2 regions of the Mesobacillus sp. genome follow, and region 2 is predicted to be linked to the other one. Evidence: a T-box and tRNA genes for the amino acid it is inferred to sense, from the RefSeq annotation. Region 2 holds a T-box; the other holds one or more tRNA genes.
What was found. A T-box is a leader RNA that pairs with one kind of tRNA and senses whether it is charged. The one in region 2 lies ahead of tyrS (tyrosine--tRNA ligase), so its partner is inferred to be a tRNA-Tyr.
Positions count from the first base shown of each region.

Region 1 (6,158 bases), on a different contig from region 2:
TTCTGTAATTCTTCTTACAAGATTATTTAGTTTTGAGGGAATGAAAAATTTCTCTTGCAAAATGCATAAAAGACAGTATAATAGATATTGTCTTTGAAAAATTGTCTGGTGGCGATGGCGAGAAGGTCACACCCGTTCCCATACCGAACACGGAAGTTAAGCTTCTCAGCGCCGATGGTAGTTGGGGGTTTCCCCCTGTGAGAGTAGGACGCCGCCGGGCAGGATGCATTCATCCTTATAATCTTTCTTGATACGGATCGTGAATCCAAATCGGAGAATATAATTATTCCGCAGTAGCTCAGTGGTAGAGCACTCGGCTGTTAACCGAGCGGTCGTAGGTTCGAATCCTACCTGCGGAGCCAATTTTGGAGAGCTGTCCGAGAGGTCGAAGGAGCACGATTGGAAATCGTGTAGACGGTTACCGCTGTCTCAAGGGTTCGAATCCCTTGCTCTCCGCCATTGAAACTTAAACATACGGCCCCTTGGTCAAGCGGTTAAGACACCGCCCTTTCACGGCGGTAACACGGGTTCGAATCCCGTAGGGGTCACCAAGATTTTTCGCCAAAGCGAATAAATGTCCTTGAAAAAGATTAGTGTATAATATGGAGGATTAGCTCAGCTGGGAGAGCATCTGCCTTACAAGCAGAGGGTCGGCGGTTCGATCCCGTCATCCTCCACCATAATTTTTTTAATATCATTGTCGCGGGGTGGAGCAACGAGCGTTACTTCACTGTATGAACTGCGAGTTGTACCGATCGAACTGCAGCTTGAATAAGCTTTCTGAGATCGGGACAGCACCTGCTCACTACGAGCATGGACAATATAATATCATTATTACCGTCGCGGGGTGGAGCAGCTCGGTAGCTCGTCGGGCTCATAACCCGAAGGTCGCAGGTTCAAATCCTGCCCCCGCAATCATGTGAGTCTTTCAAGTATCCCACTTGAAAAACTTCGGTCCCGTGGTGTAGCGGTTAACATGCCTGCCTGTCACGCAGGAGATCGCCGGTTCGATCCCGGTCGGGACCGCCATTTTTATGAAGCTCAGTAGCTCAGTCGGTAGAGCAGATTGCTCACATCCTGAAAAAGCTTCTGAGGCAATCTGCGAGAAAGACCGAAGGTCTTTTGAGCAAAGGTCCTAAGCCTTACAATCTTTAGGGAACAGTACTATTGTGGCTCAGTAGCTCAGTCGGTAGAGCAAAGGACTGAAAATCCTTGTGTCGGCGGTTCGATTCCGTCCTGAGCCACCATCTTTACAACTTACTGATTATCCAGTAAACATGATTAAATAGTTTTTTATAAAACGAAATCATGTTATAATGGAGGGGTAGCGAAGTGGCTAAACGCGGCGGACTGTAAATCCGCTCCCTCAGGGTTCGGCGGTTCGAATCCGTCCCCCTCCACCATGTATTTAGGGGTATAGTTTAAAGGTAGAACGAAGGTCTCCAAAACCTTTGGTGTGGGTTCGATTCCTACTACCCCTGCCAATTTTATAATGGCGATTGTGGCGAAGTGGTTAACGCACCTGATTGTGGTTCAGGCATTCGTGGGTTCGATTCCCATCAGTCGCCCCTTATAAATTCACAAATGTAATAATAAGAGCATACAATATATTGGGCTATAGCCAAGCGGTAAGGCATCGCACTTTGACTGCGACATGCGTTGGTTCGAATCCAGCTAGCCCAGCCATTTTTGCGGAAGTAGTTCAGTGGTAGAATACAACCTTGCCAAGGTTGGGGTCGCGGGTTCGAATCCCGTCTTCCGCTCCAGTAATATATGGCGGCATAGCCAAGTGGTAAGGCAAAGGTCTGCAAAACCTTTATTCACCGGTTCAAATCCGGTTGCCGCCTCCATTAGATTACTAATGGTATTTGAAGTAAGACATCTTAATATGCCGGTGTGGCGGAATTGGCAGACGCGCACGACTCAAAATCGTGTTCCTTCTGGAGTGTCGGTTCGACCCCGACCACCGGTACCACTTTTTTATTAAACAGGTGTTCCTGTTTTATTTATTTCAACTGAATATGTATGCGGGTGTAGTTTAGTGGTAAAACCTCAGCCTTCCAAGCTGATGATGAGGGTTCGATTCCCTTCACCCGCTCCATACATACGTGACTAACGCAGTATTTCGTTTCTTGAAAACGAAGTACTGCGTTTTTTCTGTTATATGGTTAATACTGTAGCAAACCTATAAGATAAAAGGCTGCAAACAAAAAGGATGCCTTAGCATCCAATGATTTTGTATGTGCCTGACCCTCCATGGATTTGGAGAAACATGTTCATAAGTGAAGCTGTCATTTTCTCTTTGCTTTCATGAGAGGCAGAAGGGCGCAAGTAAACGATTTGAAGGGCATTTCTTGTTTCTTCCGTGACAGCCGTGCGCTCAGAATCGACAAATGGACTTCCAAAGGGACCAATTTCATCTGAAGAGACGATTAAATTACCGAGATTATTGGTTCTGCCATTTAATCCGGTATATTCTTCTGATTCGCCAGCTACTCTCAGGTCAACTGGCCCCTGCACCTTCTCAAAATCATATATTCCTATTGGTACCTGGTACTCAAGTGAGAAGAAGTTGTTGATATCTATAGCGCTATGTACAGATTGGAGATAATTTTGTTTTCCGACTCTTCGATAGAGTGCCTCTGCAGAGTGCCGATAGCGGTTTGGATCTTTCCCAGTAGCTTTGAAGATACTGCGCCATTCCTTAATGCCCTCTAAATCGGTCACGCTTTTTTCAAGGAGGTCAAAATATATCGATTCCTGAAATAGCTGCAGCCTTCCTTTCAGCATTTGCGGCGAGTCTCCTACCTGGATATTTTCATATTTAATGATTCCGGCTGAAAATCCCGGAACAAGATCACATAATGATCTGGAAACACTAATTTCCATTGATTCCACCTCCTAAACTGCTTTAAAATAGTTTATCATAAAAGTAATTTGCTATTAAAGCTTTCGCCTTTCAATGGCGCTGATCTTGCCAGATATGATTTTCACTTTAGTTAAGTACCGCACTGCCGTGGCGGGGGTCTGACCCCCAGTGCGTTAGTGCGGTGAAGTTATATTTTATTCTTTTGGAGAGGGGGTGTCTGGATGGATTTAGATGAGTTGAAGAGGGATGTTGTTGAGTACGGTAAGTCGATTGGGATTGATAAGATTGGTTTTGCTGCTCCTTCTGCTTTTGAGGAAATGAAGGTTCGGTTATACAGGCAGCAGGAGCTTCATTATCAATCAGGGTTTGAGGAGAAGGATATTGAGAAGAGAACAGAGCCTGCGCTGATTTTTGACAAGCCTAAATCGATTATCTCGATAGCTTTGGCCTATCCTTCTAAAATGAAAACGAAGGTGGTCAGCAAGAAGGGCGAGCGCCGGGGAATTTTTTGCAGAGCGTCATGGGGAACGGATTATCATGCCATTCTTCGTGACAGGCTCCGAAAGCTTGAGGACTATCTTTCTGAGAAGATGCCCGGAGCCAGGTTTAAATCAATGGTCGATACTGGTGAGCTGGTTGACAGGGCAGTAGCGCAGCGCGCCGGAATAGGCTGGAGCGGAAAGAACTGTTCAATCATCACCCCTGAATTCGGGTCATATGTCTATCTTGGGGAAATGATCACGAATATTCCATTTGAGCCCGATACACCTATGGAAGACCAGTGCGGCAGCTGCAATAAATGTGTTGATGTATGCCCAACTGGAGCTCTTGTCCAGGGCGGACAGCTGGATGCTCAGAAGTGTATAGCATTTGTTACACAGACAAAGGGATTCCTTGCTGATGAATTCCGTGAGAAGCTCGGCAACCGCTTATATGGCTGCGACACCTGCCAGACAGTATGTCCAGAGAATAAGGGAAAAGACTTTCACTTTCATCCTGAAATGGAGCCTGATCCAGAGTTAGCAAAACCGCTGCTCAAGCCATTGCTGACGATCAGCAACCGCGACTTCAAAGAAAGGTTTGGCCATGTATCAGGTTCATGGAGAGGAAAGAAACCGATACAGCGCAACGCCATTATCGCTCTGGCCCATTATAAGGATAATAGCGCCATTCCTGATTTGATTGGTGTGTTAAAAGAAGATCCGCGGCCTGTTTTAAGAGGGACTGCTGCGTGGGCACTTGGAAAGATAGGCGGACCTGAAGCCCATGAAGCTCTCAAGAATGCTGCAAGTTCGGAAAATGATGCAGAGGTATTAAATGAGATAAGCAAAGGGCTGGAGTTCTTTAAGGATGATTCGGAAACGACAATTTCACTATAAAAAGGAATGGGTCTGATCAGGTCCATTCCTTTTTTCATTTTATTGAGGCAAAAAATGCTTGAAATAATCAATTCCTTCATACATATGAATGGTGAAGGGAGTGATGAGCATGCGTGAACAACTGCAGGAGCTTCTAGAACAGCGAGTCCTTCAATGTGTATCCATGCCTCGGAATCAGCTGCATGAATGCCCGGCAATCGAGCAGAAGAAGCAGAGCTGTGCAAGGCGGTCTGCTGAAATAGTGAAAGCGAAGGCAAAGGGAAAGGTCGAACAGAAAATCACTGGCCAAGAAAAGGAAAGCGTATTGTATGATGTTCATTTTCAATATTTGATTAAGCAAAAGGGCCAATTTTACATTGAAGAGGAAGTTGAAAAGCGTCAGGCAGAATTCTATAAGGGTGTGCTTGTCAAAGATGAAAAGCTGAAAGAGTCCACACCTGAATTTACTTCAGGAGAGGTATTGCCTGCATTTTTAGATGAGGCTCCAGCAATTAGGGCTGGATACCAGTATGACAGGTTAAAGGCTGTCCAATACGCTGAACGATGGTGGAATGACTTCAACCCAGCCTATAAGAAATTTGAGGTTGATTGCACCAACTATATTTCCCAATGCCTGCACACTGGAGGAGCCCCAATGAGAGGCTATCCGAACCGTGGCAATGGCTGGTGGATGCAAAGCAATAATTGGAGCTATAGCTGGACTGTTGCTAATGCAATGCGGTGGTATCTCCCTGCCTCAAAATTCGGCTTAAGGGCACGGGAGGTAAGCAGTGCTGACCAGCTGAAGCTCGGGGATGTAATATGTTATGATTTCCAGGGTGATGGCCGCTTTGACCATACCACAATTGTCACTGGTCATGATGCCAATGGGATGCCGCTAGTGAATGCCCATACGTACAACAGCAGGATGAGATACTGGGCATATGAGGATTCAACTGCATACACTCCGCAAATTAAATATAAATTTTTCACGGTTATGGATGATCAGTGATTATTGAAAAGCCTCTGACTCAATTTGCCTGCTGCACGGACAATGGCGCATTTCTTTGTCCTGAAACAGTGTAGTGGTATAATAGCAAATAGAGTTTTAGATAGAGGTGAAAGTCATGGCATTGCATGTAGTATTATTCCAGCCGCTCATTCCGGCTAACACTGGGAATATCGCGCGTACCTGTGCAGGGACAGACACGGAGCTGCACTTGATCAAGCCGCTAGGTTTCTCTACGGATGACAAGATGCTCAAGCGCGCTGGCCTGGATTACTGGGAGCACGTCAAAATCCATTATCATGAATCATTAGATGATTTTTATGAAAAGAATCAAGGCGGAGAATTCTTCTATATAACAAAGTTTGGGAAAAAGACTCATTCGGACTTTGATTATACTGATCAAGAAAAGGATTATTTCTTTATTTTCGGCCGCGAAACAACAGGGCTGCCAAAGGAAGTAATCGAAAGCAATATGGAAAGATGCCTGCGTCTGCCAATGAATGAAAACATTCGCTCATTGAATCTTTCCAATACTGCGGCAATCCTAATTTATGAAGCATTGCGCCAGCAGGATTACCGCGATTTACGCAAATTTTAAGGAGACCAATGCTGGTCTCCTTTTTGACATTGAAATTCTATAAGGAGATGATAAAAATGAACGAAATAATTGAAACGATACTCCAGCATCGCTCAGTAAGGCGCTTCAAGGACAAGCTCCTGGATAGGGAGCAGATTGAGCTCATTGTTAAAAGCGCCCAGGCAGCATCTACTTCAAGCTTTATCCAGGCATATTCCATCATCGGCATAACCGATAAGCAAAAAAAGCAGAAGCTGGCTGAACTGGCTGGCGGCCAAACCTATGTGGCGGAAAATGGCCATTTCTTTGTTTTTTGCGCGGACCTTCACCGGCATAAGGTCATAG
Region 1 covers NZ_JBYNSB010000008.1:155-6,312, forward strand. The annotation lists rRNA gene rrf (5S ribosomal RNA) at 105-220, shown strand; tRNA gene AC3EBE_RS01990 (tRNA-Asn) at 288-362, shown strand; tRNA gene AC3EBE_RS01995 (tRNA-Ser) at 368-459, shown strand; tRNA gene AC3EBE_RS02000 (tRNA-Glu) at 477-551, shown strand; tRNA gene AC3EBE_RS02005 (tRNA-Val) at 605-680, shown strand; tRNA gene AC3EBE_RS02010 (tRNA-Met) at 842-915, shown strand; tRNA gene AC3EBE_RS02015 (tRNA-Asp) at 954-1,029, shown strand; tRNA gene AC3EBE_RS02020 (tRNA-Phe) at 1,172-1,247, shown strand; tRNA gene AC3EBE_RS02025 (tRNA-Tyr) at 1,319-1,403, shown strand; tRNA gene AC3EBE_RS02030 (tRNA-Trp) at 1,411-1,484, shown strand; tRNA gene AC3EBE_RS02035 (tRNA-His) at 1,496-1,568, shown strand; tRNA gene AC3EBE_RS02040 (tRNA-Gln) at 1,612-1,686, shown strand; tRNA gene AC3EBE_RS02045 (tRNA-Gly) at 1,692-1,766, shown strand; tRNA gene AC3EBE_RS02050 (tRNA-Cys) at 1,776-1,850, shown strand; tRNA gene AC3EBE_RS02055 (tRNA-Leu) at 1,891-1,975, shown strand; tRNA gene AC3EBE_RS02060 (tRNA-Gly) at 2,028-2,101, shown strand; gene AC3EBE_RS02065 (B3/B4 domain-containing protein) at 2,221-2,889, opposite strand; gene queG (tRNA epoxyqueuosine(34) reductase QueG) at 3,091-4,248, shown strand; gene AC3EBE_RS02075 (amidase domain-containing protein) at 4,358-5,239, shown strand; gene trmL (tRNA (uridine(34)/cytosine(34)/5-carboxymethylaminomethyluridine(34)-2'-O)-methyltransferase TrmL) at 5,355-5,834, shown strand; gene nfsA (oxygen-insensitive NADPH nitroreductase) at 5,891-6,158, shown strand, end outside.
Region 1: it encodes a tRNA-Tyr, which carries the amino acid that the T-box ahead of tyrS (tyrosine--tRNA ligase) is inferred to sense. The anticodon was not compared.

Region 2 (6,158 bases):
ATTGGTTGGTGGTTCGTCTGGTTTTGGATCTGTCGGTGGATCGGCTGGTTTTGGATCTTTTGGCGCTCCTATCTCTATGATATTGGATGGTGCTGATTCTTTCCCGGCAATATCGACTGCGGTAACGTAGAATGCTCCGCTGCCTGCTTTGAACACTAGGTCTGCACCTGCTTTGATGCTGCCGACCTTTTGTTTTCCGTTATAGACTCTGTATCCGACAATATCATTTTCAGGGTGTTTAGCCCAGACAATCGAATTGCCTGATAGTTTGATTCCTGGAGCTGCAGGTGCTTTGCCGTTTTCACTAAGCTTATCTTCAGCAACAAGAATTTTGGACCAGGCATCCTTCTTAGGAAGGAGCTGGGAAACATCCCGGATTTTATGGCCGATGATGCTTTCCATATATTCAGGATTCAGGATGACGCCTGTTTCAGCAAATTCTGCTGGAGTTGAATCCAATGCGAGATAGCGCTTGTCACCCACATAGACAAATTTGCTTTCCACTAGGCTGTCATCTACTTTTGTAGGTGCATACTTGGCTATGAAATAATCGGACTGAACCAGGCCAGCTTTCGAACATGCGCTGGATGGCAGTAAGCCTGATACAGCACAATAATCTCTCTTCACGATTCCGCCAGGCATTTTAAAGCGGTCAGCCGGATCGACCAGTTGTGGTGCGACATCATAAGCATCATTCACTAAGTCAGCCCAGATATACTGGGTGCGGACCCCATAGGAAAGTCCTTTATATTTCTTTTCTAGCGGCTTGTTGTGGTCATAGCCAAGCCATACGCCCATGGATACATTCGGGTTGGTTGCTACGAACCATGAATCGTAATATTCATGACCCGTACCTGTTTTTCCTGCCCAGTCTGAAGCGAACTTAAGGCGCCCGTTGACAGCAGTCGCCGTTCCGCGCTGGATAACATCCCTCATCATATCGATCGTCAAATAGGCTGTCTGAGGGCTGAACACGTCTACAGGCTCGGATTTATGCTGATAGACGATATTGCCATGTTTATCTACAATCTTTTCAATGAGGTAAGCGTCGATGAACTTTCCGCCGTTTGCAAATGTGCCAAATGCATTTGTGTTTTCCTCTACTGTTACCCCACCCTGCAGCGAACCAATTGCAGTCGCAAGATTGGAGTAATCATCTCTTCCCAGACTGGAGAAGCCCATTTTATCCAGGAAAGTAGCAGGTTTTTGCCCAAGAATATTCTTGTAGGCAAGGACGGCAGGCACGTTATAGGATTTTGTCAGTGCGTACCTTGCTGATGTCAATCCGCTATATTTCATGTCATAGTTATGCGGCCATGGTTTTCCAGGCCCGTATAGGAACACTTCAACGTCCGGTAAAATCGTTCCTGGATGCAGCTTACCAAGCTCCATCGCAGGGGCATAAACAAGCAGCGGCTTCATTGTAGAGCCATTTTGCCTTTCCGTAAACGTTGCATGATTTGCCTGCTGGCGCTTGAAATCACGACCGCCGACAAAGCTGATGATTCTGCCAGTTTTGTTTTCAATCATCATGGCACCGATTTCAACCTGTTCCATAATCGTGATTGTCTTATTCGGATCATCAGGATCAGGAACTTCCTGTGGTTTATCACTGCCATAATACTTATAATTTTTTGCCGTTTCCTGCATCTTGTTGTAGATATCTTTGTTAATGGTCGAATAAATTTTATATCCGTTCTGGCGAAGATCACGATCTGCCAGAGCATCATATTCTTTTCTCAGATCATCATCATTCTTCAAATCCTCTAGTTCATAACCATCACGCTCTGCAAGGATACCTGCTAAAATTTCAACAGCACGGGACTCAATTTCAAAAGTGAGGTAAGGATACTCTTCAACAGTGTTATCACTAGGGACTTCTTTTACGAAGTCTTTGGTAATATCATAGTTTATTGCCTCCTTAAACTCCTGGTCGGTGATGAAGCCGGCACCATGCATTCTCGTCAGAACCGTTTTGAGCCTGGTCAATCCCGGTTCAAGGCCGGCAGCATCTTTAAGGACACCGTGATTGCTGCTAAATGGCGTATAGCCGAAGGGACTTTGAGGAAGACCGGCGATGAACGCTGCCTGGGGCAGAGTCAAATCCTTGGCATCCTTTCCGAAGATTCCCTTTGCCGCTGCCTGGACACCGGCAATATTGCTGCCGTTTGCATTACGGCCAAACGTTGCGACATTTAAATACGCTTCCAAAATTTCTTTTTTATCGAAAAATTTCTCCAGACGGAGTGCCAGCAGGATTTCTTTCGCTTTACGCGCGAAGGAAATCTCATTGGTCAGGATCTGGTTTTTGATAAGCTGCTGGGTCAGTGTACTTCCCCCGGAAGATGTCGCCGAGTTCGTGACTTCCTGGAAGAGTGCGCGCATGATTGCCTTTGGCACAACGCCGTCATGCTCATAGAAATACTCATCCTCTGTCGCCACTATCGCGTTGACAAGATGTTGGGATACACTATCCAGCTTGACTTCCTCACGGTAGAGGTCTGTCCGGAGCTTGCCGAGATAAACATCATTGGCGAAGTATAAGTCCGAAGTTTCTTCGTAGTTGTATATATCTTTCTTCATCGTTTCGTAAGGCCTGATTTGTTCATCTTTCACAAGGGACGCAAAGTATCCGGCTCCGGCTCCGCCGGCAAATCCGGCACCAAGAACCAGGACGATCATCAATAACAGCAGCATGTTCCAGACAACCGAGTAGGTAATCCTGGCCCCTTTTACGGTTTTTTTATTCGTAAAAAAAGCACCCAAGGATTTTATTTTCTCTTTCCAAGGCTGTTTTTCATCTTGCATTCGTATCATTCCCCCTAAAATCACATACATTATAGCATAAACAAGCATCCGAAAAGTCACGAATCGCCATTTTTCAGAAAATTTATGTCGAATTTGACAACTGATATAACTTTATGGTAAAAATGCTTTATTAACTTTATAGTAAAAGCTGTGAAGGGAATTAGTAGTGCTTCTGTCCATGTTCCAGAAAGCCGGCGGTTGCTGTGAGCCGGTACAAACAGAAGGATGAATTACCTCCCCGAGCGCCGCGAGTGAACAGGACACATAGTAGCTGCGGCCGGTATAACCGTTACATTATTGAGTGGAAGACAAAATTTGTTTTCAAGCCGGGTGGTACCGCGCATATATAGCGTCCCTGCATTTATTGCAGGGGCGTTTTTTATTTGCCCTGATACCTGGTATGAATAGAAAGAAAAGATTGAATGGAGGAAGGAAAATGGATTTATTACAGGACCTGGAATGGCGCGGGATCGTCTACCAGCAGACAGATGAAGAAGGACTTAAAGATTTGCTGACAAAGGAAAAAATCTCACTATACTGTGGAGTTGACCCGACTGCAGACAGCATGCATATCGGACATTTGCTTCCATTCCTGACATTGCGCCGTTTCCAGAATGCAGGGCATCGACCAATAGTACTTGTTGGAGGAGCCACAGGCCTGATCGGCGACCCGAGCGGTAAGAGTGAAGAGCGCAAGCTGCAGACTCTTGAGCAAGTTCAGCTGAACGTTGCAGGCATCAAGAAGCAGCTCGAGCAAATCTTCAGTGTTGAGGGTGAAAATGGAGCAGTAATGGTGAACAACTACGACTGGGCAGGCTCTATGGACATCGTTACCTTCCTGCGTGACTTCGGTAAGCATGTCGGTGTAAACTACATGCTTGCAAAGGACACAATTGCTTCAAGACTTGAAACAGGTATTTCTTTTACAGAATTCACTTACACGATCCTGCAGGCAATGGATTTCTTCCATTTATATGAGAAGCATGACTGCAAGCTTCAAATCGGCGGCAGTGACCAGTGGGGAAATATTACAACTGGACTGGAACTGATCCGCAAAATGTCATCGGAAGGTTCAAAGGCATTTGGCCTGACAATTCCGCTTGTAACAAAGGCAGATGGAACGAAATTCGGCAAATCCGAAAGCGGGGCAGTGTGGCTTGACCCTGAGAAGACTTCACCTTACGAGTTCTACCAGTTCTGGATCAATACAGCAGATGCCGACGTCGTTAAATACCTGAAATACTTCACATTCCTAGGAAAAGAAGAAATCGAAAAGCTTGAAAAATCAGTTCAGGAAGAACCGCATCTTCGCCAGGCCCAAAAGACTTTGGCAGAAGAAATGACTCGCTTGATTCATGGTGAAGAGTCACTGCAGCAGGCAATTAAAATTTCCGCAGCGTTATTCAGCGGCGATGTGAAAAACCTGACAGCCGATGAAATCAAGCAAGGTTTTAAAGATGTTCCATCCTTCAAAGCAGAAGGAGAAGAGGAATTAGGACTGGTCGACCTTTTGGTTGCCGCGAAAATTTCTCCATCAAAACGCCAGGCGCGTGAAGACGTCAGCAATGGCGCAGTATCATTGAATGGAGAGCGTGTGACTGACACTGCTTACGTGCTCGGTGAAGCGGACAAGATCGAAGGTCAATTTACAATTGTGCGCCGCGGTAAAAAGAAATACTTCCTTATTAAATACTAAGTTTTAGTGAAAACAGCCTTCCTGGAGAGCAGGAAGGCTGTTTTTTATGTAAAATTGATAAGGTTTCCTTAAATTCAGGAGATATTACTGTGGGTAACAGCGTTCATATCGTTGCAGACAGCTTAGAATAGCTAGGATACAGCAAATTCTTGTCCAAATCCCGCAAATCACCTTCATGATTCCGCGGAAGTTGGTCGAAATCCCGCAAATTTGCCACTCAATTCCGCAACTCGTATATTTTTACCCAAAAAGTAACAAAAATCTTCGGTACGAACAAACCCAAAACGAAAAATCCCCCGCCAAATGGCAGGGGATTTCATTAAACAAACTATTAACGAGAATAGAATTCAACGATAAGAGCTTCGTTGATTTCAGCTGGAAGTTCAGAACGCTCAGGCATACGAGTGAAAGTTCCTTCTAGCTTGTCTGCATCGAAAGTCAAGAAGTCAGGTACGAAGTTGTTTACTTCGATTGCTTCTTTAACTACATCAAGGTTGCGAGACTTTTCACGAAGTGTGATTGTCTGGCCAGGAGCTACGCGGTAAGATGGGATATCTACGCGTGCGCCATCAACCATGATGTGGCCGTGGTTTACTAACTGGCGAGCTGCACGGCGAGTGCGAGCAAGACCTAGACGGTAAACAACATTGTCAAGGCGAGCTTCAAGAAGGATCATGAAGTTTTCACCGTGCTTACCAGGCATTTTGCCTGCTTTGTCGAACAAGTTACGGAACTGGCGCTCAGTAACTCCGTACATGTGACGAAGCTTTTGCTTCTCTTGAAGTTGCAATCCGTATTCGGATAATTTTTTACGCTGGTTAGGACCATGTGGACCTGGAGCGTAAGGGCGTTTTTCTAATTCTTTACCTGTACCGCTTAGTGAAATTCCAAGACGGCGGGATAGTTTCCAGCTTGGGCCGGTATAACGAGCCATGAATGACTCCTCCTTAGTTTTTATTTTGTAAAATAAAAACAGATTGTGACTAACCATTATGGGTATTTTGTTTTCATGTACCTTCGCCCTAGCAGCAGCGGGTTACGAGATACACCATCAAACCATGTTTGAGGAACAAAATACATACATAATGCAGACCACATAGGCTGCGATATTTTACACAAAGAGTATTATATAATTATTATCGGACTAAAGTCAAGGCAATTTCATAAAAGAAATAGGATTGCGCTTAAAAGATTCTCTTATTAAATCATACTATTTTACTATGTATATGATATACTTGATAGTGATTGTTTCATTTTTTCAAAATTTGGATATTAATTATACGTCGCACTTTGCCATATGAAAAATAGTTATAAAAATCGATCAATCAATAGTCACATCCGATCGCTGTTGCGATTGAAAAACAGGTGATACATATGGAAGAAACATTAGAACATGAAGAAAAAAGGTACAAGCAGCTTTTCAGGGTGACAGAAAAGTTCCATTCAACAATGGATATGGATGCTGTTCTCGGGGAAATCATCTCAACACTGAAGGAGATGTATCCTGCTTTCACCTATTATCTGATGCTGTCCCATGACCACAATGGCTATGCGGGTCTCCCTGTCAAGGAGCTGGAATATGACGGAGAGAATATTACGGCCATGCAGTCCTATGTAAGCGGACAGGTACAATTCGAGGATTCTCTTGCCGATA
Region 2 covers NZ_JBYNSB010000001.1:139,065-145,222, reverse strand. The annotation lists gene AC3EBE_RS00690 (transglycosylase domain-containing protein) at 1-2,808, opposite strand, end outside; T-box leader at 2,950-3,168, shown strand; gene tyrS (tyrosine--tRNA ligase) at 3,245-4,504, shown strand; gene rpsD (30S ribosomal protein S4) at 4,836-5,438, opposite strand; gene AC3EBE_RS00675 (sensor domain-containing diguanylate cyclase) at 5,879-6,158, shown strand, end outside.